2 regions of the Virgibacillus byunsanensis genome follow, and region 1 is predicted to be linked to the other one. Evidence: riboswitches for the same ligand, from Rfam matches in the RefSeq annotation. Region 1 holds a riboswitch; the other holds the start of a gene.
What was found. A riboswitch is a leader RNA that binds a small molecule or an ion and turns the genes downstream of it on or off. The one in region 1 is predicted to bind thiamine pyrophosphate.
Positions count from the first base shown of each region.

Region 2: another riboswitch for thiamine pyrophosphate. It lies ahead of ACFQ3N_RS07405 (YkoF family thiamine/hydroxymethylpyrimidine-binding protein); the one in region 1 lies ahead of thiW (energy coupling factor transporter S component ThiW).

Region 1 covers NZ_JBHTKJ010000072.1:4,379-16,462, forward strand. The annotation lists gene ACFQ3N_RS18585 (5'-nucleotidase C-terminal domain-containing protein) at 1-2,998, opposite strand, end outside; gene ACFQ3N_RS18590 (S8 family peptidase) at 3,892-5,184, opposite strand; gene ACFQ3N_RS18595 (N-acetylmuramoyl-L-alanine amidase) at 5,324-6,124, opposite strand; gene ACFQ3N_RS18600 (hypothetical protein) at 6,518-6,709, shown strand; gene ACFQ3N_RS18605 (DUF1801 domain-containing protein) at 6,801-7,154, shown strand; TPP riboswitch at 7,450-7,564, shown strand; gene thiW (energy coupling factor transporter S component ThiW) at 7,649-8,137, shown strand; gene tenA (thiaminase II) at 8,304-8,993, shown strand; gene thiD (bifunctional hydroxymethylpyrimidine kinase/phosphomethylpyrimidine kinase) at 8,990-9,796, shown strand; gene thiM (hydroxyethylthiazole kinase) at 9,793-10,569, shown strand; gene thiE (thiamine phosphate synthase) at 10,566-11,195, shown strand; gene ACFQ3N_RS18635 (hypothetical protein) at 11,511-11,855, shown strand; partial or broken gene ACFQ3N_RS18640 (RNA-guided endonuclease TnpB family protein) at 12,012-12,084, shown strand, end outside.
Region 2 covers NZ_JBHTKJ010000016.1:20,159-32,242, forward strand. The annotation lists gene ACFQ3N_RS07385 (CotY/CotZ family spore coat protein) at 31-600, opposite strand; gene ACFQ3N_RS07390 (energy-coupling factor transporter transmembrane component T family protein) at 1,039-1,818, opposite strand; gene ACFQ3N_RS07395 (ABC transporter ATP-binding protein) at 1,799-3,463, opposite strand; gene ACFQ3N_RS07400 (ECF transporter S component) at 3,460-4,041, opposite strand; gene ACFQ3N_RS07405 (YkoF family thiamine/hydroxymethylpyrimidine-binding protein) at 4,034-4,642, opposite strand; TPP riboswitch at 4,748-4,856, opposite strand; gene ACFQ3N_RS07410 (response regulator transcription factor) at 5,005-5,721, shown strand; gene ACFQ3N_RS07415 (cytochrome C oxidase subunit II) at 5,747-6,163, opposite strand; gene ACFQ3N_RS07420 (D-alanyl-D-alanine carboxypeptidase family protein) at 6,421-7,590, shown strand; gene ACFQ3N_RS07425 (hypothetical protein) at 7,637-8,152, opposite strand; gene ACFQ3N_RS07430 (SHOCT domain-containing protein) at 8,303-8,506, shown strand; gene ACFQ3N_RS07435 (TetR/AcrR family transcriptional regulator) at 8,627-9,226, shown strand; gene ACFQ3N_RS07440 (GNAT family N-acetyltransferase) at 9,293-10,177, shown strand; gene ACFQ3N_RS07445 (hypothetical protein) at 10,235-10,462, shown strand; gene trpA (tryptophan synthase subunit alpha) at 10,620-11,393, opposite strand; gene trpB (tryptophan synthase subunit beta) at 11,386-12,084, opposite strand, start outside.

The DNA of each region.
Region 1 (12,084 bases):
CTGCGAGCAAGTCATCTCTGATCCCGCCACCATTCATCATGGCGAAATCACTGTCCATCGCGTCATTCATACCATCTGCAATAAGGTTTCCTAGCCCATGATCACCATCATTTGAATAATCACCTGTTAAATCAGTTGCATTATAACCGATTACTTCATTCATAATTGGTGCAATTTGATTTTCATACTTACTTAGGATCGCTGTTACATTTTCATCTGGCGTAGTATCGCTTTGTTTTACAAAAACTATCTCTGCTTCTTTTTTCACAATATCACCAGTTGTACGATCAATCTCTAAGTTTATATCTGCAAATGCCTTTCCATATTCAGACGCTTGAACGATTAACTTGTTATCTACAACACCGTCCACTACCTGGTGGTTATGAGCTGCAAAAATAACGTCCACTGCATTATCCACGTCCCGTGCTAAATCAGCTGCTTCACCTGTTGCTCCTGTACCGTCTTGGTCTGCAGGAATGTGTGCTAACACTACAATCGCTTCAACGCCTTGCGATGTAAGTTCAGCAACTGCATCATTTACAGCTTCTGTCTCATCCGTGAACTTAATATCCTGAATTCCTTCTGGCATAACCATATTTGCCGAAGCCTGTGTATTCACTCCAACAAATCCAATTTCTACACCATCAACCTCTTCCACATAGTAAGGTGGTAATATAGTATTCCCACTATCTTTGTACACACAGTTCGCGCACAATTGCGGGAAGTTCATTCCATCATAGTCATCTGTACCAAGACCTTCTGGATGCTCACCACCATTAACCATACGTAATAATTCATCTGTTCCTTCATCAAATTCGTGGTTTCCAACGGTTCCAACGTCAAACCCGATCTCTTCTAAAATTTCCACGGTCGGTTCATCCTGCAGTAAACCAGATACTGGTGAACTTCCACCAATCATATCTCCGGCATGAACCATTAACGTATTTGGATTGTCCTGTTCGCGATCCTTCATTGCCGCTGACACATAATCCATACGGCCATATGTGTCAAAGGTTCCATCTCCATCAGGATCAAGCGAATACTCTTGATCAATTTTGCCGTGCAAGTCATTCATGCTTAATAATTGGACTTCAAGTATGTTTTCACCTGGATTTCCTTCACCGTCTACAGGAGTAAATCCATAAGATTCTGCTTCCGCTGGGCTCGAGAAAAATATCCTTTTCTCTACTGGAACATCTGCCCAATCCTCTGGGTCTACATATTCCATCGTATCGGAATTCCCAACGTATCTTAATAATCCTTTTTCGTCATCATTCGCACGGAATACAAATGGTAATTCCAATAACGGGTCTTCAGGATCCCAAATCCCCAATCCTGCATCTTTCGCTTCTTTTACTGCATCCTGGTATTGCGGATATACTTCTTCATCAAATGGTGCGATAAAATAAGTTGAAGCGTAACCATCTTTTACCATTTGTAAATTAATGTTTGTTCCATCATCTTTGCGGATGATTTCAGCTAGTAATCTACCGTAATCATCTGTAGGTTCTTCTCCAACCTTCACCAGAATTTCATCGCCTGGTTGAATCAGTCCACTAATATGATCTGTTGCAGCATCCCCGAAGTACTTTTGGTTTTCGTTGATGTCATCCCGCGCTGGGTCATCATTATGTGCTGCATACGATTCTGCTGTATCCATATTTAGAAAACGGACATTCGTAACACCTAGTACCGGGGTCTCGATATGAATCGTATCGCCATCGGTAATCCGGTCTACTGTAGACTCATAGACTCCAGCTGCGGATGGTGGTTCCGGTTGCTCATCTGCTACTTGGATATCATTCTGTTCTGTTGGGATAAGCTGATAATCGTTGTATTGACTTACAATCGCTGTGATGTCATACCACATATCCGAATCAACCAATGAAAGATCAAGTGCATTTTCCATCACCCTTAGGGTAGTTCCATTAAAATCTTCATCAATTAATGAAACGTTATAGCCTCCACCAGCAGGGCTACCAGGAATGTTATCAATAAAACCATTAATCTGTACTAGTTCACCTTCATATGACTCGGCAATAGTGGGGTCTTGAAGATCTGCTAGTGTAATAGATTGCGCTTCAGGTAATGGATGATCTGTTTCCAGAACTTCAATGGTTGCTGAAACAACTTCCTTTAGTCCATTATATGAATCTAGTTCTCCTGAAACGGTTACCCTGTCTCCTTTTTGAAGGTCAGGTAACTCCCCTTGCTCATATGCAAATAGGTTAATGCCGCCAGTAGCATCTTGTATGTAAGTCGTGAACTGTGAGCCGTTGCTAATCGCTGCATTATCTGCCGTTACAGTACCTTCTACCGTAACCTCTGTTCCATCATTTAAGTTCCGCGCATCACCAATATCGTATTCTTGACCAGGTTCAGGATCACCTGGATCTCCCGGGTCTTCTGGATCAACACCGTCCATTGTGTGACTGCCGAGATATGCGAACGTGTTAGAGGCATAATCCACCCATTCTGATTCATCATATGTTGTGTTGGCTGCTGTAACAGAAGCATCACGTACTAATGTAATATTTGCCGCATAATTATCAGCATTTCCAATTTCCCCTAGCGTGTCCAATATATTATCATTCTTTTTCAAAATAAGTGCGTCATTACCGTTAAAACTAGCGACACCAGATTCTAAATCTGTTTCGTCTAAAATAGCTGCGTCCGCGCTACCATGAGCAATCACATAAACATCTCCATGCTGCACAGTTCCTGAGAGTGTCACGGATTGTCCCGCATCAGTAGCACCATTATAATACAACTCAACCTGGTACTCCGCTAAATCCACTGTTTCTCCCGTACCATTGTAAATTTCAATAGCTTTGTTATACGAACTTCCCTCGATGTACTCTGAAATGAACAAATCATCTGCCACTACGTCATGATTATCAGCAGACACAGGTGTTATAAAAATAGTAGAGTAATTCATGAAGATCAGTGTGAAAATAAGAAAAAGATTAAGTGTCTTCTTCACAATCGAATTCTTCATTGGCAACCTCCAATTATTAAATTTTGTATCACACCTTAAAGATATGCCAAGTTAGGACATGATACCCTCTTAATATGGCACATCAAAAAGGTAGATACAATTAAGGTTTTGTAAATTTACTGTAAATTCATACTATTTTATCAGGCATTTTCTAAAAACAGTTATATTGACCTATATGGATATAAGAAAAGCGCAAGCGCCCTGAAAGACACGACCGCATAAGCAAAACGGCTGGAGAAAGGTGGTTTTTCCTTTCGCAAGACGGATTGCTTATGTCGCGAGTGGCTGGGCGCTGGAGCTAGACATGGCTCTTGCTGACAAGAAACTTTATAGTACCAAAATTTTATACTTTCCTTACCTTGGACAAAAGCGCAAGCGCCCGTTTAGCGACGTATGGACTGCGCCCGCGCATCGCGGGTGGGTCGACGTTACCGCCGAAAGCGGCGAAGTTAGTCGATCTTCCAAATCCGCATGAGATTCACTCCAGAGTATAAGATTCACTTTGACTTTTGCCATTATTGGCGAAAAGTCAAGTTTATCTAAAAGGAAACATGCCCCTTCATAGGGGTATGCCGACGTTGGGCCGGGAGCCCGCTTTTAGTCGGCCTTCCTTTGCTAAGCGAATCGATGTTGACTTATCGTAAGGAGGATCAGGAAGCCCACTAGTCGTTGGGCGCTGGAGCTGGACGTGGCTGATTCTGTAGATAAATGTACAAAACTTTAAGTTATATACTTTCTTTACTTTTAAGAAAACTTGGCTTATCGCCAAGCCTTAATGGCGGAATCCTTAGTTGCACTTATGCAGATAAGAAAGTTTTATACTTTCCTATCTACCAAAAAAACCCGATTTTTTAATAAAAGCTAAAACCGGGTTTAGTTACTTTAGTGAACAATTAACTATTTTTCTTTAACAAATTAACAGCATTCAAGTACCCATTACCTTGAGCGTAGTGGGACTGTCCCATATTTTCACATGCTCGTATAAGCTGTTGTTTTACTTGATCTGGAGATAATTGAGGTTCCTTTTGCAGGAGTTGTGCAACTACACCCGCACATATTGGTGTCGCCATTGAGGTTCCTGATAATGAGAAGTAATCCGATTCAACACGAGCTTCTGAATTTGTCTTGTCTAAGAACGATCTAGGTGATCGTAACGATACAATATTCACACCTGGTGTTACAAGGTCAGGTTTCATTAATCCGTCAATTGTAGGTCCTCTACTCGAAAATTCAGCTATCTGATCATCAGATCGGTTGACCGTATTTTGATCATCAACTGCACCTACTGTAATAACTTTGGAGCTTATTCCGGGGCTTGCGATCGACTGCCCAGATGGCCCTGCGTTTCCCGCTGCTACACATACAACCATTCCATTATCCCAGGCTTTCTCAACTGCTTTGACAACCGGATCATCCTCGGCTGATTGCTGGGTAGATGATCCAAGCGATAAAGAAAGAACATTTATGTTATGTTTTGATTGGTTTTGGATGCACCAATCGATCCCTGCAATGACAGTGGAAAGTGAACCAGATCCCATTTTATTTAACACTTTTACTCCGACTAGATTGGCCATGGAAGCTGGCCCTTTATATTTCCCCCTTGATAATGACCCATTACCAGCTGCATCTCCTGCACAGTGGGTACCATGGCCATTATCATCATATGGTTCGCTTCGATTATTAATAAAATCCTGAAAAGCAATAATACGCCCTTCTAAATCCTTGTGTGGGTATATACCTGTGTCAATTACAGCAATGGTTACATCATCCCCCATTAGACCCGAATGTTTTAACTGATCTGATCGAACAGAAGGTGTTGCAATATCAAGTAATGTCGTTACCTCTCTATCATAATAAACTCTTTTAATATGATGACAGTTCACAAGTAACTTTTCCATTTTCTGAACCGATACTTTAGTAGAACAGCTTGAAATAGAAGGAAACTGAAGAAGTGAGCGGCATTTTATATTTCTTACCTCATTTAAACCAAGTTCGAAGTTTTCTTGTTCGAACTCTATAACGATTGGCAGCTTTTTTGTTCTTTTTTTCAAAAGTTCTAAAGGGCGATGTAGAAAACACGGAACTGAACGAAATGGTCGATAAAATTGAACCAATTCATGTCGAATATTCTTATCTAGTTTATTTCCCATACGCCGAACCAATTGAATAGTAGAAAAACCTAACATAAAAGAATCATTCCTCTCCTAAACATTTACGTGACAAGATATAGTACGTAAATTACTAGAAAAGGAATAATTAATTGGTACAGAAATTATGAAAAAGGGGCTAAAAAACTAGAGAAATGATATTTTATCTTGGAAAATATCATGCGTCTTCAGCAATTATGAATGCATCTTCTATCCCGGCATCCTTTACCCTACTAAGACGGTTTTTCGCATTTTCCCGGTTCGTAAAAGCACCTGCTTGAACTCGGTACCATCTTTCACCAGAAATAGTAACAGAAGCAATAAAGGATTCAATATCATTTGAACGCAAATAACCCTCTCGCTTTTCTGCATTGTCTCTTGACTTAAATGAACCAGCTATTACTTTGAACAAGGTGTCAGATTCCTCTTGTTTACGCTGCAGATTAAATGCTCTTGCTAGACCGTTTACATGACCCTGGGCTACACGTGTGCGCCACGATGCATCTCTTAATAAGTCAGCATCATGATTATTATCAATAAAACCATTTTCTGTTAAAAGTGCCGCCATACTCGTTTCACGTAGAACGTGGAAATTTGCTTTTTTCTTTCCACGGTTTCTAAGCTGGTTTACATCGATAATTTCTTCATGCATAATATTTCGATAACCAGCTGTTGTAGAAGAGTCAGATAAGCTACTGTGAATGTAGTCCTCATAACCTTGGGCAGAGCCATTAAAAGCATTACAGTGAATCGATAAATAAAAATCTGCACCCCAAGCATTAGCCTCATTTGTTCGCTGACTTAAACTTTTAGTCATGTCACTGGTTCTACTCATGTTCACTTCAACATTTTCGTAGTTATTGGTTAAAATAGTTCGAATTCTACTAGCAATATCTAGTACAATTTCTTTTTCATTTAACCCATTACCTTGAGCACCTGGGTCGGCCCCACCATGACCTGGATCTAGGTAAAGTTTCATCAAATTCCCCCATTTCTTAGAAAAATAAGGCACGCCTAGATGTGCCAACGTTTTTCTTTCTTAAAAATTGTAAAAAATTTAAGTCATTTTATTATATGAGATCCTGTAGAAATTAAATTGGATAAACGTTTGTTTAAAGGAAAATTGAGGCAATAATGTAGTATTATAATAACTACCCCAAAACTACTTCGAACATACCTATCCAAGCGTTCCTCCATCAACGAATCCGTTAACCCTGTCACACCTAAACCTACCCATCTCTGGTACACTTTCGGTGATCCAAAAAGTATATCGATCAAGTCCAGGAGATCCCAGTGGGTATCATAGTGGAAGGCTTCTCCTATCTCATGAACGTATGCTTGTAAAAACCTATCAGCAACTTCAACATTGCATTTGTCGCCTTATGTAAACTTTCCGCTTCGTGTATCGCTAAATCTTGTTGCAACCATTCCTTATTATCGAATTGACGTAACACAACTTGTTACACATTTTGATTTATTCGAAGCGAGTTATTATGCAGCAGCGTCTGAGGAAGTACTTCCTTTCAATCGAAAAGTCGATTCGCATTCGGATTTATTCTATTAACTACCCAATATAAAATATTATCTGTTAAACTGTTGTCATACGTTTCCACCTCATCACGACCTTTCACTACAGATATAAGGAGTGTCTATTGATGAATCCAGTTAAGAACAAAGAAGTTAACCAATTCATTGAAACATTACCAGATCATACGAAAGAACTTACGAATACCCTTAGAAAAATTATCTTTGAAGCATCCGATACTATTACAGAAGAAATCAAATGGGGAAAGCCATGTTATATCGAAAATGGTCTAGTTTGTTATCTCCAAACTGCCAAAAGTCATGTTAATTTAGGATTCTATTTTGGAGCAACTCTTGAAGACAAAGACAATTTACTTGAAGGAACAGGTAAAAAAATGCGCCATATCCGGGTGAAAAAACTAGAAGATATTCAAACCGAAAAATTCATTTCCTTAATTCAAGAAGCTATTGAATTCAAGACATAAACGTTTCCTCTCCCCTCTACCACTCGGAAACTAATTCTTTTCTAGACATGTCTAATTGCCTCTGGTTACTATTTGCACATTCTCACTACATTAGACGTTACAGTAACGTTTATGTGTCAGTTAAATTTAGAAAACTTGGCTTATCGCCAAGCCTTAATGGCGAAAGCCTTAGTTGAACTTATGTAGATAAGAAAGTTTTATACTTTCTTATCTACTAAAAAAACCTTAAAAGAAAATTATACTGACAAATTAACAATGATTTGTTATTCTTAATTAATAAGTAAATATTTTATAAAGATACTACTAGGGGTGCCCAAGAATCGTGGGCTGAGAGGAAACACGTATTGTTTTCTGACTCTTATGGACCTGATCTGGTTAATACCAGCGGAGGGAAGTAGTCAGACGATATGTCTATTCTATTTCGATTATTCCAAGTCAGGTCCTATAAGGATCTGGCTTTTTTGCTTTCCGCCCCAAAGGAAAGGAGGAAATATATGAATCGAACACGTTTATTAACTACAATGGCCGTTTTTGTTGCGATTGGTACCTTAGGTGCGCAGTTACTCTGGTTTCCAGCAGGTGTTGCGAAAGCCTATCCAGTCCAACATGCAGTAAATGTTATGGCCGCAGTAACACTCGGACCTGGTCCAGCAGTAATTATTGCATTTATGATTGGCCTTTTACGTAACATGCTTGGTCTGGGTACGTTATTGGCGTTTCCAGGAGGTATGATCGGTGCTTTTCTGGCTGGATATCTTTACCTTAAACTAGGTAAAAAGTATTGGGCTGCTGTTGGCGAGACAATCGGTACTGGTATTATTGGTGCGCTATTCTCCGTACCTTTTGCCAAAGTCTTAATGGGTAGCTCATTTGGTGCATTATTCTTTATACCATCGTTTCTCATTAGTAGCATTACAGGCGCTTTTATTGGTTTGTTTATCGTTTCAAGAGTTAGACAGGAACAATTAATACGTAACGTATAATATAGGAAATCTACTAGGGCTGAGATAAGGAATTATCCTTTGCCGCTCGGAACATGATCTAGGTAATTAGCGCAGAGAAGTAGTCGAGGAATTCAATTATAAATCCTCTATAAATCTACTTATTTATCCCCTAGTAGCTTCCTAAACTTTTAAGGAGGCTTTTCAAATGACTTTCACTAACCAATTAAGAAAAGAAAATGACGACATTTTTCAGCTTATTTTTGAACATCCATTTATAAAAGGAATTGGAGAAGGGCATGTTCCAAAAGAAGCAATTGCCCATTATATAAAAGCGGATTTCGAATATCTCAATGCATTTATGCAAATTTATGGCATTGCACTTGCAAAATCACAAAAACGAGATGATATCCAGTATTTCCATGACCGAATTGAATTTATTTTAAACAGTGAAGTGCACCCCCACCATAACTTTTGTGATCATATAGGTGTTGGTTATGAGGAACTTCAAGGTCACGCACTCCCACCAACAGCTGATCATTACATTAAACATATGATGTATCATGCACAAATGGGCGGTCTGGGTGAAATTTTAAGTGCATTATTACCTTGTCCATGGACTTATTTAGAAATCGGTCAAGAATTAATGAGGAAGTATAACCCAGCAAAGGATCATCCTTTCTATCGATGGATTAGCTTTTATGCAGATGATCGAGTGGCCGCCACAACAATGGAAATGCGAAATCGCTTAGATGCAATTGCAGCACATGCATCCACGAGTGAACAAGAAAAAATGCAAGACGCATTTCGCAAAAGCTGTCAACTGGAATTGAACTTCTGGGAAATGTCCTTCACCTGTGAGGAATGGCCCTCAAAAGAAAAGGTGGTAAAAAAATGAGACAGATCCCTTCTGCACTAACCATAGCTGGCACTGACCCTAGTGGTGGTGCTGGCATACAAGCTGATTTAAAAACGTTTCAAGAGTTAAAAACCTATGGCATGTCAGTTATTACTTCAATCGTTGCACAAAATACAACAGGTGTTCAAGACGTTCATCACCTACCTGTAAGTATGGTAAAACAGCAGTTTGAGTCCATTTTAAATGACATTTCATTTCATGCTTTTAAAACAGGGATGATAGCCAATGTGGATATGATGCGTGTCATTTCAGAAAAAACCTCTGAACTGGACGTTCCCTATGTAATGGATCCTGTCATGGTTGCTACAAGTGGAGATCCTTTAATTGCAAAAGAAGCTCGCCACTTTCTACGTGAACATCTTTTACCACTGACATCTATAGTAACACCTAATATACCCGAGGCAGCTGATATTACTGGAGAAAAAATTGACTCAGTAGAGGATATGAAATCAGCTGCTGAACAAATTGTGCATAAGCACGGAGCTGGTGCTGCACTGGTTAAAGGTGGGCATATGAAAGGGGAAGCGATCGACTTTTTATATGACGGCAATAAGATGCACACCTTTTCATCCGAGCGTATCGATACAAATAACACGCACGGTACTGGATGTACGTATTCAGCAGCGATCACAGCTTTCTTAAGTCTCGGATTTCCTTTAACAGCAGCTGTTGAAAAAGCAAAGTACTTCGTAACGGCCGCTATCCGTCATTCGTTTTCACTCGGGAAAGGAAATGGCCCGACAAATCATTGGGCAACACGTATAGAAGGAGTGACAAAGTGAATAAAAAAGTCGTTAATAGTGTAAGAGAAACAAGCCCTTTAATCCACCATCTTACAAATCAAGTAGTAATGAATTTTACTGCTAATGGGCTGTTGTCATTTGGTGGCCTCCCAATTATGGCTAAAGCTGAGGAAGAAGCTAAAGATATAGCAAAACTTGCAGATGGCGTACTTATTAATATTGGTACATTAACTCAACAGGAACTTCGAGCAATGATTACTGCGGGTAAGTCTGCTAATCGTAAAGGAATACCAGTGGTGCTTGATCCGGTTGGCGTAGCTGCTACAGCCTTTCGTACATCTGCTGTTAACCAAATTTTAAATAAAGTACAGCCAACAGTTATTAAAGGGAATGCTGGTGAACTAGCTCATCTCGTACAAATTCCATGGGAGACGAAGGGCGTTGAATCCCTTGGAGATGGCAATGGTGAAGAGATCGCTTATAAAGTAGCTGAAACTTATCAAACAACAGCTGTTGTCACAGGAAAAACAGATATTATTTGTACTGGGATAAACATTGTAAAGAATGATACCGGACATCCTATCCTGGGGAAAATTACAGGAGCAGGTTGTCTATTAGGTTCCATATTATCAGCTTGCTTGACCACAAAGGACCCTATAGAAGAACAGGTATTAACCGCAGTGGAGTTTTACGGAACTGCTGCTGAACATGCGGTGAATAACTCAGATGTTACAGGTCCTGGTTCGTTTATTCCCCACTTCATTGATGCCTTATCATTAGATGTCGATGAATTATTAAGGGGTGACCTATGACTTCAACGCTAAAAAAAAGATTACGAAAATACTTAGTAATGGGCAGTCAAAATTGTAAATCCAATCCAGTGAATACACTGGAATCTGCAATTGCAGGAGGAATTACCGCTTTTCAATATCGTGAAAAAGGTGAAAACGCACTGACAGGTGATGCAAAGTTACATTTAGGTAAACAATTACGAGAAACTTGTCACCGTCATAACGTTCTTTTCATTGTTAATGATGATATAGATTTAGTACGTCCATTAGATGCTGACGGTATACATGTAGGGCAAGATGATAAATCGGTACAGGAAATACGCAAAAGTTTCCCTGACAAAATCATAGGACTATCCGTATCAAATACAAGAGAAGTTACAAATAGTCCTATAAATATGGTTGATTATCTTGGCGCAGGACCCATTTTCAGTACAAACACAAAAGCAGATGCCAAAACACCTGTTGGCGTGGAATGGGTCAAAACGTTAAGAAAAGAGTTTCCGAACCTTCCTATAGTCGGGATTGGTGGAATCAACACACAAAATGCCACTTCTGTGATCCAATCTGGTGCAGATGGAGTAGCTATTATATCAGCTATCACGCAGGCACTTAATATAACTGAAGTAGTTAATGATCTTAAGTTTTAGTCATTTCACCATAGGAAATCCTAGTTACGATATTCCCATGGTATTATTCATTATTATAATCGAAAAAACGATCCCAAAAGGGGCATCAAAAAATAATTTATTCCATATGCCCCTACTTCTTAATCCCACACGATTGTATAGTAAACGATTACTTCTAATCCTTCATTCATATTTTTCTACCTTTAAGAAAGAATAACTGGTATCAACAAATCTGAATCCATTGATGAGCAATGGAAACAATTTTACAATCATGTTTGTAAACAGCTTGATCAGTCATTAAAAGTTACGGATCAATTTCAGATAAGGAATTATCATATGGGTATGTGCAAGGAACCACGAATAGGGAATACGTTTTTTACAGGTAATTGTTTTGGTACGATTATGCCTTTCCTTGGATTTGGCCAATTTGATTCTATCCTAACAGGTATATATGCCGCTGAGGACCTTTCTGGTAATGGTTCTTATCCAATACTAACTAAATCTATACGAAAAAGTTATGAACGGTCGCTGACATTAAGACGAGCAATGGAGAAATTAAGTAATAACTCCTATGATCTTCTTGTAAAGCAGTTAAACGGCCCAATTGGCAAACGATTGTTCAAACCTTCCCGTCGGGACCCACTTAAGATAGCTAGCTATTTGATTCGGCCTTTCCTTTAAAAATTTATCATCATCAGACAGAAGACTCCCTCTTCAAGCGCGGGAAGGGCTTTAGCTCAGCGATAAGGGGGAGATGAATGGCGGTTGGCGATAGCCAAAAGTAACCTCAGTGTGTTATAATTAGAACAAACGTTCCTGTAAAAATGAGGTGAAATCATGCTAGTAAAAAAGGCTTTTAAGTTCCGCATTTTCCCGAATAAGAAGCAGATAGAGTTGATTCATAAAACGA
Region 2 (12,084 bases), on a different contig from region 1:
AAATAGCCTTTGGCAGATAATTTTTCATAGTTAACCTGGGAATTCAGAAGAAGGTAGAGGTGTAACTGGGTCTATACACTGAATAGCACAGAAGCAGTCTAAGTCAACTGTTAAACAGATTCCCGTTGCAAGGAAATCGCGTCTGCTATTACCAGGGAAGAAGTCACAAACTCGATCTCCCTCTTCTACAAACGCACCACCCTCTGTAACGGCTACTAGCAATTCTAATTTCACGCAACATTCATCTTCATCAACAAATTTTTTAGCACGGAAAATAGGTGTTTCGAAGCAACCAAAAAAGGTATTACCTGATCTTCCTAATTCATCTTGGAATACTCCACTTGCAATAAATGGAAGGCAATCACCTTTACAATAAAGTATAAACGGAATCGTTGTAGCACCATTTCCATTTCCGTTTGTTGTTGGGGACAGAAGTTGGTCGATTGAACGCTCGCAACTAGTAGAACAGCAGTTATCGTTATTAGTAACCTGATCTTGTGCATCTATGATATCTCTTACCACATCACAAACACAATTCTCATTCTTACTTTTAGTTTTACCACCACTAGCACCAGCTACATTTTTACTACTACAGCCCATTGAAAATCACTCCTTTAGTAATTTTAATTTAGTTTGTTCACTTACTAATGTATGTAAATTGTTGAAGACTGGTTGTTTAAATGGTCTAGTTCTATAAAAATAATTAAGTTGTCTCTATGTAAAAAATGTACACCCGCGTCGGGTGATATGACTGATGCAGAGCAATGATTAGCAACATATAAATATTATGAATCTTCTATACAAGTCTTGTAAGAGATTCAATCTATCAACCCATGAACCACTCCTTTGAAGGCCAACTGATCACTGGCTTTCTTTTTTTGCTAAAATTGAGTCAGATAACTTTAATAACTCCACCTAAAAATGCTTATCACTATCCATGGCTAGTGATAAGCATTCCTATCCTCGTCTAATAGACTAATCCAATTGATCAAACGTTTGATTAATAGATATTCTTCCATTTTCCTTGGTGATTCATTGCTAAAGTACTCCATCATACCATTTAAAGTAGCCTAGTTTAACAGATAATAATACTGCAGATGTAAAGACTACTAGCATAATCAATGGAAAGAGCCAATCTGATGTTGAAGTGTTAAAGCTGCGATAGAAAGTTCGCTGTTTATTACCGGTAAATCCTTTTGACTCCATTGCCATTGCGGTTCGTTCCGCCTTACGGATTGCACTTGCGAGTAAAGGGATAGCAAAACGTTTGTATTGGCTAACCTTTTCTTTAAGCGTACGGGCCTGATTAACCCCTCTTATACGATGAGCAGAGTTAATGATTTTTAATTCATCTTTCATCATTGGTAAAAATCGGTAACCTGCTAATACACCATAGGCAATTTTAGGTGGTAACTTTAGTTGTTGGATTAAACTTAAGATGAAATCTACAATATTTGTAGTAAAAATAAACAACAATGATAACGAAGCAACACTTAATACCCTTAACGAGAGTGCCATTCCATTTAAAAATGATTCTTTAGGGATATCAAGTCCTAAAAATGTAACAATATCATTCGGGTTTTCTGGTGCATCAGCAAAAACGATAGTAGTCCAAAGCATTCCAAATGCCAAGACGGTGAAAGGCAGAAAATACAACAGATATCTTTTCCATTCGACCTTTCCACCAATAAAGGTAACAGCGATTGTACAAATCATAAAGATCAGTGGTGTAATGGGGTCGAAAATCAATGCCAGTAATAAAACAAGTAATACAATGGTCAATGCCTTTATACTTGGATTAAGATGATGTAGAAACATAGTAAGCTTCCTTTTCACTATTTTTTAATTGAACAAAAACTGGGAGGTCTAACTGCCATTGCTGTAATAGACTTATTGATTTCTCCCATAATTCAAGAGGGGAACAATCAGCAACTACTCTTCCCTCGTTTAATACAACCACCCTTGTAGCATAATGGTGAACAATTTCCATATCATGGGTTATCACTACCATTGTTGTCCCTTGACTGTGGCGATCTTCTAAAAGTTTCATAAGTTCTAAGTTTGATTGTGCATCCTGGCCAAAAGTCGGTTCATCCAACAGCAGCATATTTTGATTATCAATCATCATGGTCGCAACACTCAGACGGCGTTTCTGTCCCTGACTAAGGGAATAAGGATGATCGTCTTTATGTTGTGAAAGCCTGCATGTTTCCAATATACCCTCGACTTTTTCTGAAATGTCCTTTTGAGGATATTCTTTTAAACGCAGGCTAAAAGCAACTTCATCAAAAACAGTATTGGTAATAAATTGATGCTCTGGATTTTGAAACACATAGCCAACTTCCGCGCGTAAATGGGATTCCTTCCAGCTTTTTAGTGCTTTTCCTCTAACATGAATTGTTCCAGTTGTAGGTTTTTGAATACCAGCTAATATACGAGAAAGGGATGTTTTTCCACTTCCATTTGCGCCTATTATGGCGATGAATTCTCCCTTGTATATTTGTAAGGAAACATCTCGTAAAATATCACGGTGTCTGTTTGACCATGAAATAGTGGAAGCATCTATGAAAATATCATTTGTTTGACGTACATTTTTTACTGTTTCCCAACCAGATGAATCGAGGTGATAAGGGCGGTCTAAAAACTCCTGAATAGTTAAAGGGATAAACTGATTAGGAAAGCCCTTTTGGTTTAAAACATATTGTGTCACTTTCGGAAGCCAAACCCCTTGTTCTTCTATTTGCGGTAACATCGAATCAACTGCATGTCTTAATGAACCATCGTAAAAAACCTCACCATCCCGATTTAATAGAAGACTTCTATCAGCTAATTCAACCCAACCATCTAACTGATGTTCAATAATAATGAGCGCGCAATTAGTTTTATTCTTTAAAGCATGGATAGTTGAAATTAAGTCCTTTGATGCAATAGGGTCTAAGTTTGCAGTTGGTTCATCTAAAATAAGAAGTGACGGCTCTAGAGCTAGAATACATGCTAGGGCAAGCTTTTGTTTTTGACCTCCGGAAAGGGAAGTTATGGTTGATCTTTTATAGGAAAGCATATTAACAAGACGAAGTGCTTCATCAACCTTTTCATCCATCACCTCGTGGGGAACACAAATGTTCTCTAAACCGAATGCCACCTCATCTTCAACAGTTAGCATACAAAACTGTGTTTCCGGATCCTGAAAAACAACTCCAACAGACTGGCTAATTTCACCTGGTCGGTAGTTTGTTGTTTTTCGACCATTTATAAAGATATCCCCACCCATTTCGCCATCTAATTCACGTGGATAAAGCCCGTTTAGACAAAATGTTAATGTACTCTTTCCACACCCACTGGGACCAAGAATAAGCATACTTTCGTTATGTTCCAATTGAAAACTTACATTTGACAAGGTGTTCTTATTTTGTTGATTCTCAAAATGTAGATAGAGGTGGTCAACTTTAATCAATGGATTCATGCTGAACGTTTCATCTTTCGGTATTCTTTTCCTAACGCAAAGTTTGATAAGACACCTGTCCTTGCTAAACCATCACTTAATGCTTTACCTAATAGACCTGCTATCAATGCACCGCTTACCATACGAACGATAAACATCGCTAGTACATAGCCGCTATCTAATGCTGCAAATCCACTTATGAAATAGCCGTAAACAAAACTAGTTATAGCGGCACCAACACCGGCACCCATTAATACCCATAATGAGTAATTTTTCCATCTTGTTGCCGCAAATGCAGCCTCGGCACCAATCCCCTGAATCATTCCAACAATAATTAACATCGGTCCAACTACACTTCCGAGTAAGACTTCGACCATAGCTGCTATTGTTTCGGATAAAAATGCTGCACCAGGTTTTCGTATAATATAGGCAGCGATAATGGAAACGATAAACCAAATACCAAAAATGAGATCGTAACCAATTGGACCAAAGAAGCCAACTAAGATATTACCAACTGGAAAAAAGGCTAAATATACAACACCAAAAACAACTGCAAGTGCAGCCATAACAACGATTTCTTTAAAGCGCCAATTACTCATTGAAGACACCTCCTTTATGTGATGGACTATTTGCTGAAATGGAAACGGTCATAACCGTATGGCTGGACCCTCCTTCAACAGTTGCTGTAAAGACACGCTCTAGTCCATCGAATATAGAAACTGCTTCTCCATCTAGACGAGTCGAATAGTGAGCAGAAGAAACAGTTACATGTTGTTTCATTGCTTCGATTTGTTCATAAATAACATCCATATAATTTCCACCACCTAACGGGTAAAGCGAAAATTTTGCACCTACCGGTTGTTTCATTGTTTTCACTTTTTCTGTATTAATGGTCTGTTCATCTTCTGCCATATAAGCATCACCCGAGGAATCACCAGGACACCCTAATGAGTAGGTTGCTTGAAATGCTACATGTTCACCGGTCTTGGCAGCATGCATGAAAGTAGCTTTTGTCACATCAAATACATGTGTGAGCTTTCCGCGAACCGTCGTGGTGACATCGTCTGTTTTCATATAAACCTTTGATGTGTCCACCTCTTTTAAAGCATCTTTAATAATATCTACAAAGCCGTCACACATTGGGTATACCGAAAAGCTCACTCCAGCAATGTTTGTAGTTCCACAAGTTTGTTCTGTCATACTAAACTCCTCCTGTTTTATGGAAAATTTTCAATATAAAAAGACTGCATCCCGTGGGGAATGCAGTCTGGTTGTATGTTTTGATTGCTTAAAAAGTATAGATACCATACGACGACTGCACTTCCCCACGCTAGTATTATCTAGTTCGGGTACAAAGGGTCAGAACATAACAGTTCTTCTCAGCCGTTGTTTCACAGCTCCCCTAGTGCAACATTCTTTATGCAGTTTTCCTACATCTATCTTAACGAGGATAGTAAACATTGTAAAGCATATTAAAATTTTTACTTTAAAAAATGTGACCTGCGTCACGGAAATGATTGTAAGCTCTTCTTATACTGAAATTAGAAACAATGTATTTGGAGGTGGCTTCATTGAAAAAAGTACTATTCATTAGTAGTAATGAAGACCGTAAACAAGATTTATCTGCATTGTATTTGAATCCGCAACACATTTGTAAACAGGTTCAAGAAGAATATGAGGTTTTAGCCCTGTTAAGGGAAGAAATTTTTGAAATAGTTTTACTTGACCTGACGATGGTGGAAGTGAATATATCGAAGTTTTGCAGTAAAATCAAAGACGTTTCTGATATTCCTATAATGATTGTAGCGGCATGTGAACAGCAAGACAAAATTGTTAAAGGCTTACAATCAGGTGCAGATGATTATATTATTAAGCCATTTAGTGCAGAAGAATTGTTAGTTAGAATAGAGATATTGACACACCGGAAAAAAACCGATAATCACATTGAAATAAATGGTTTACTATGGGATGAAGATCGACATGTTTGTTCTTACCATAAAAAGGCGATTAAGTTAACACCTAAAGAATTTACTATAATGGGTCACTTAATGAAGCATACGAATCAAGTATTTGCTAGAGAGCAATTAATTGACTTGATATGGGGCTATAATTCAGTCACAGATGGTAGAACAGTAGATTCACATGTACAAAATATGAGGGTGAAGATTAGGAATTCAGGCTTTCCAATTGATGATTATGTTAAAACGGTATGGGGTGTAGGGTATAAATGGACTAATCGAACGGATATTAATAATATAAAAAGAGCTGTTCCTAGTTGAGCAGCTCTTTTCTTATCTATCGTAATTATACAACAACCAATGTAGTTACCATTTCGCCATGTCCTTCTCCACACATGATGTTACAGTAGATTTTATATTCCCCTGGTTCTTCAGGTGTAAATGTTGCTTGACCTTCGCCATCGATTTTTACATCAAATTCATCGATACTAATACCGTGGTGACCTTCTTCATTTGTAAGTGTTATGGTAACTTCCTCGCCAGATTGTACTACATATTCTTCTTGGCCTAAATCAAAGTTAGTTGCTGTGATGTTAACTTCGTTGTTAGCTTCAGCTTCTAAAGAACTGTTGTCGTCGCTTTGCTCTGTAGTATCTTTATCTGATTTTTTAGTATCTGCGTTAGCACCACTGTCATCTCCGCCACACGCTGCAAGTACTAAAATTAAACTTAAAAATAATGTTAATAATAAACTTTTTTTCATCATTATTCCCTCCAATTAATTTCTTATTTATTACCTTTACAATAGTGATTATAGAATAAAAGTATCCATTTTTTATGGAGAAAATGAGACGAAAAAATGAACAATAATAAATTATAATTAAATACCTAAATTTACCTGTTACAAGCAATTAACAATTCATTCATCTATATTTTTTAGGGGTAAAATTCATTTATAATTGAATTAGAATAATATCGGCTAAGTTAATTTTTATCAAAGCAGGTGAAATAGTGAAACAGATGACAGTAATCATTACAACAATCCTAGCTCTGAATATAATGTTCGTGCCAAAAGCCCTAAGTTCACCGGACACAAATCCGCCACTGGTAAATAGTGAAGCGGCGATCATGATAGATTCCGATTCTGGTACAGCACTCTATGAAAAAAATGCAACTGCTCAAATGTACCCAGCTAGTTTGACTAAAATCGCTACAGCTATCTTTGCAATCGAATCTGGTAAACTAGATTCTGTTGTCACAGTTAGTCGTAATGCTAGAGAAACAGAAGGAACGAGAGTCTATTTAGAAGAAGGGGAAAAAGTGCCCTTAAAAAAACTTATACAAGGTCTGTTGATTAATTCCGGAAATGATGCGGGAGTAGCGATTGCAGAACATATGAGTGGAAGTGTTGAGGCGTTTTCTGCAGAAATAAATGATTATCTGGAAAACGTAGTCGGCATAGAAAATACGCATTTAGAAAATCCACATGGACTTTATGATCCTGACCATGTCACTACTGCAGAAGATTTGGCTAAACTGACCCAATATGCAATGAATAATGAAATATTTCGGGAGATTTTTGGAACAAAAGAATTGAAGTGGAACGGAGAGAAGTGGGACACGTTGCTTATTACGCATCATAAATTAATGCGGGAGATGCCCTATGAAGGAATAACAGGTGGAAAGACTGGTTTTGTTAGTCAATCAGGTTTTACATTAGCAACGACAGTAGACAGAGAAGATCTAAGCCTGATTGTAATTACTTTGAATAGTAATATGCAAAAAGTAGCCTACAAGGACACCACTAGTTTATTAGATTTTGGATTTGAAAACTTTAAAACAGGTAGTATTTCAGAGGGAATAACATTTATGGTTGGAGACCAAGAATACAGAACTCCCGAGGAACTATTTTTTACACATACTAAAAATGAGCAGGTGAATAAAGAAATAACAGAAGATGGGGATTTAAAACTTATCGATCAAGATGGAACTGTACTAAATTCCTATCATTTAGATACAGTAAAGAAAGATAAAAGAGATGACCCAAAAATGACCATGTCAAAGTCGCAGGATGTTCAGACAAGCTCTTTGTTCGGAGATGATTTTTCCAAACTAATCCTTGTTGTGGTGATCTTAACTATTGGAATAGTTGGTATAATTTACCGACAAGTTCGTAAATCTGAGGAATAATTTCATGAAATATTTTTAGGGTGCAGATAATTATCTGCACTCTATTTTAATTAAGCCCTAAATACACAAGTGCAATTATGAATAGTAACCAAAAAGGATAGTTCAAAAAGGGGAATATTGATTTATTAGATTCTTTACGTATAGAGTTATCCGCTGTATATAAAACTAGAAGTAAAGTCATCGTAACTATTAACGACAATATTCTAATCATGGCATCAGGATTGGACATCGCAACCATCTCACCAAGCATGGCACCCATCATGCCTCCCATTAATCCAGAAAGCGTACCGTCAATAACTGCAAGAAGCCCAAAAGGAATGCCTGCAATAAAACCAATGGTAAACCCAATTATGATAGAATATACAGTTGATTCAAACAGGTTACCGTGTAATACCACTCCAAGAATGGTACCAATTAGTATTCCTGTTGTCATACCTAATGCCATTGAAATGATCATTCCATTCATTTTTGAGATCCACATTCGGTAATATGTTACAAAGAATAAAATGGAAATACTTTGTATGGCAAAAATTCCGAGGATAAAGATAAGCGTATATGACATAATTCATCTCCTAATATAATTTGTCCACTAATTATAGATATTCCATGAAAACAGAAGATATGATATACCCGATGGGGGTTTTACATCCCTTGAATCTGTGCTTAAAACATAAAAGAAACGGATATGGTAATAGTGGAAGGAGGTTACGAAATGTCTATATTAGCTGAAAGTTATATTAGATTTGGGTTGTCCATTATTATTGCAATTGTTCTTTTAGGAATTTTGTTACGATTTAGAGCTAAAAGAAACCCGAAAAAAAGTTCACTTGATATATTAAAAGAACGACTGGAAAAAGGTGAAATCACAGAACAAGAGTATGAAGAAGCAAGGAAAAAACAAGAAATAGAACATTAAATTAATAAAATTAGAAAAACAGGTATAAAGTTGTTGCACATTGCGTAGTATTGGAATATACTCTTCATATAAACTATCTAGTCAGTTTTTATCCTACTATACAAAAAGCAGGTGTTTTAGATGCCGAAAATTTCAGAAGAGGCAAAGGAAGAAAAAAGATTAGCGTTGCTCGAAGCGGCATTGGAGTGTTTCTCGACCAAAGGATATTATGCATCCTCTGTTGATGATATTGTGCAATATTCTAACTTGAGTAAAGGGTCTGTATATAATTACTTTAAAAGCAAAGAAGAAATGTTTATTACCCTACTGCAATATCAAACTAAAACTTCTTTAGAAAACTTAACAGTAGTATTAAATGAAATTGAAAGTCCACTAGAAAAACTAAAATATTGGATCAACATGGATATTCCATATAACTTGAAGAAAAAGAAGATGATGCGCGTACATTTGGAGTTTTGGTTATATTCAACGGATTCACCAGAAATAAAACGCGTTCTAACCGATCGGTTTGATATTGTACTAGGAAAAGTGAAGGATATTATTGCTGAAGGCCAACAAGCAGGTGAATTCAAAAAAGATATCGATCCCGAGAAAGCAGGTGCCATGTTTTGGTCTTTACACGACGGGGTTTGGTTACATGCACTAGTTCGATATAATGAAAAAGAGTTAGAAGCGCTAATAAAAGAGATGGAAAAAACAATGCTATCTTATTTGTTGTAAACAGGCATTATTACTTTTAAGATTTCATAAACTAAACAGTCAGTTTAAAAAAAGAAGGTGAGAAAATTGATTTCCATTAAGAGATTATCAGAATGTAGCTTAGATGATGCACTAGCAGCATGGAATTTGGGTTTTGAAGATTACTTTGTAGATATTTCATTTACACTAGATGTTTTCTTAGGAAGAATGGCAATGGAAGACTTATCCCCGAATTTATCAATTGTTGCATTTGATGGGGAAAAACCAATCGGAATTGTTAAAAGTGGTATTCGTGAAATTAACGGTAATAAATTTGCCTGGAATGGCGGAACAGCAGTAGCAAAGGATTATCGTAAACGTGGTGTTGCAAAGCGATTAATGCATTACCTGCTAGCGATGTATACGGAGGAAAATGTAACTTCAGCAAGCTTAGAAGCTATAAAAGAAAATAAAATGGCGATAGCGCTGTATAAGGGTTTTGGATATGTAGAAAAGGATGAACTTGCAAATTTTTCACTAAAAGGTTCCAAACCCGTTCGGTTGTCGTATGCTCTGCATGAAGATGTTTCTATTATAGAAACACTGCCACAAAAGGTAGGGGAGATCTCATTTTATAAATCGTCCTATTCATGGCAGACCCAATGGCAAAGTGTACAAAATGGGGAAGCAATTATTGCAATAGATAGTTCGCAAAGAGAAATAGGCTATGCCTATTTCAAGCGAATCTTTAATAAAAAGTTTCAACATACCACAACAGTACTTTACCAATGTGAAGCAGACCCTTCCCATAGTAATAGGGAAGAGGTGACTAAATTTCTCTTAACAAAAGTATTTGGAGATTTCTCAGATGATATTAATAGGATTGTAGTTAACCTACCTCGAAAAGCAGGAGCAACGACATATAAATTAATTCAGGAAATTGGATTTGAAATAACGGTTAAACAGGTTTTTATGAAGAAAGAGTGGAGTTGATTTTTTTGTTAATAAAAAAACCGACTAGTCACTTTAATAGAGAAGGGAGGAATTGTAATGCAATTAAGCGAATATAAAAATAGTGTAAAGAGCTTCGCGGTTCATAGCTTTGTTAAAACAATTTTAACGTGTATGCACAGTGTAATTAAAGTTCAATCAAAATCAATAAAAAGTGACCATAAAAATAATGCATCCTATTTGTCAAAACACGAAGAACAGATGATTAGAAATAAGGTTATGATGGATTACGAACAAATTCGTGCAGGTTTAATTAACAGGTATTAATCAAAAATCAAAAAAAGTGTCTGCCATTCTAAGGTGTCCCCAAGTTGGATTTCATACTAAATTTTGGGGTACAACATTCCAGGCAGACATTTTTTTATCGAACTTAGGCGAGAAGACTCCTTCCTCAAAACACGTCAGTGTTTAGGTGGGGAGGATGTCAAATACTTTCTTCAATTAATTTCTTAATTTCCTCTGATTTATCATTATGAAATAAATCGACAATCTTACTTCCTACGACAACACCGTCACAATACTTTCCAAGATCATTTGCTTGTTGTGAGTTGGATACACCAAATCCAGCTAACACTGGTGTTTTAGTCATCAATTTTAAGTTTTGCAGATATTCTTTAACTTCATCTTTATGTGTAGCTCTTGCTCCTGTAGTCCCGGTTACAGATACAGCATATAAAAAACCTTCCGTACGTTCAGTTATTTTGTTCAGCCGTTCTTCAGGGCTTGTTAGCGCGGCAAGTCTAATTAAAGCGATGGAATGGTTCTGAAAATGCTCGACGATAAGTGCTTCTTCCTCTAATGGCAGGTCTGGAACAATAACGCCATCAACACCAGATTTCACACAGTCCCGAGCAAAAGCTTCGATTCCATATGTGTAGATAGGGTTAATATAGGTCATGAGAATAATTGGAATAAAACGCCTTTGGCAACTATCTTGTAACGTTTCTAATACATTTGTAAGGGTGGTGCCATTTTCTAATGCACGTTTCCCTGCTTCTTGAATAGTCGGTCCATCTGCAACGGGATCAGAAAAAGGGATACCCAGTTCGATTGCAGAAGCACCGCATTCCTCTAAAAACGTTATCCGTTCTTCTAAAATATTCAATCCACCGTCTCCGGCCATTATATAGGGAACAAATAACTTTTGCTGGTTATCCAGTTTTTCTTGAAATGTACTTGTTAGTAGGTCTCTACCCATTTGACTCACTCCCTATTAATAGATCTTTGACTTGTTCCACATCTTTGTCACCACGTCCAGATAAACAGATCACCAACGTTTGATTATGTTCCATACTCTTTGCTAGCTTCATAGCATATGAAACGGCATGAGCACTTTCAAGTGCAGGTATTATTCCTTCTGTCCTGGATAGAAATTGAAATGCCTCAAGTGCTTCTTGGTCTGTAATCGATGTATATGTTACTCTTGATGTTTCATGCAGGTGGCTGTGTTCCGGCCCCACACCTGGGTAATCAAGGCCCGCAGAGACAGAAAATGCTTCTTCAATTTGTCCGTGATTATCTTGTAATAAATGGGTCATGGTACCGTGTAAGACACCTACTTTTCCACTTGTTAATGTTGCAGCATGCTGATTTGTTTCAATACCAGCACCACCTGCTTCTACCCCATATAGTTTTACAGATTCATCATTTATAAAGGGATAAAACATTCCCATTGCATTACTACCACCACCAACACAAGCAACAACGGCATCAGGTAATGCTCCAGCTTGTTTCTGGATCTGTTCACGTGTCTCCTCACCAATTACTGATTGGAAATCACGCACGATTTTCGGAAAAGGATGTGGTCCAACGACTGAGCCAATTATATAATGTGTATCATCCACATGACTTACCCAATAACGAAGTGCTTCGTTTACCGCATCCTTCAA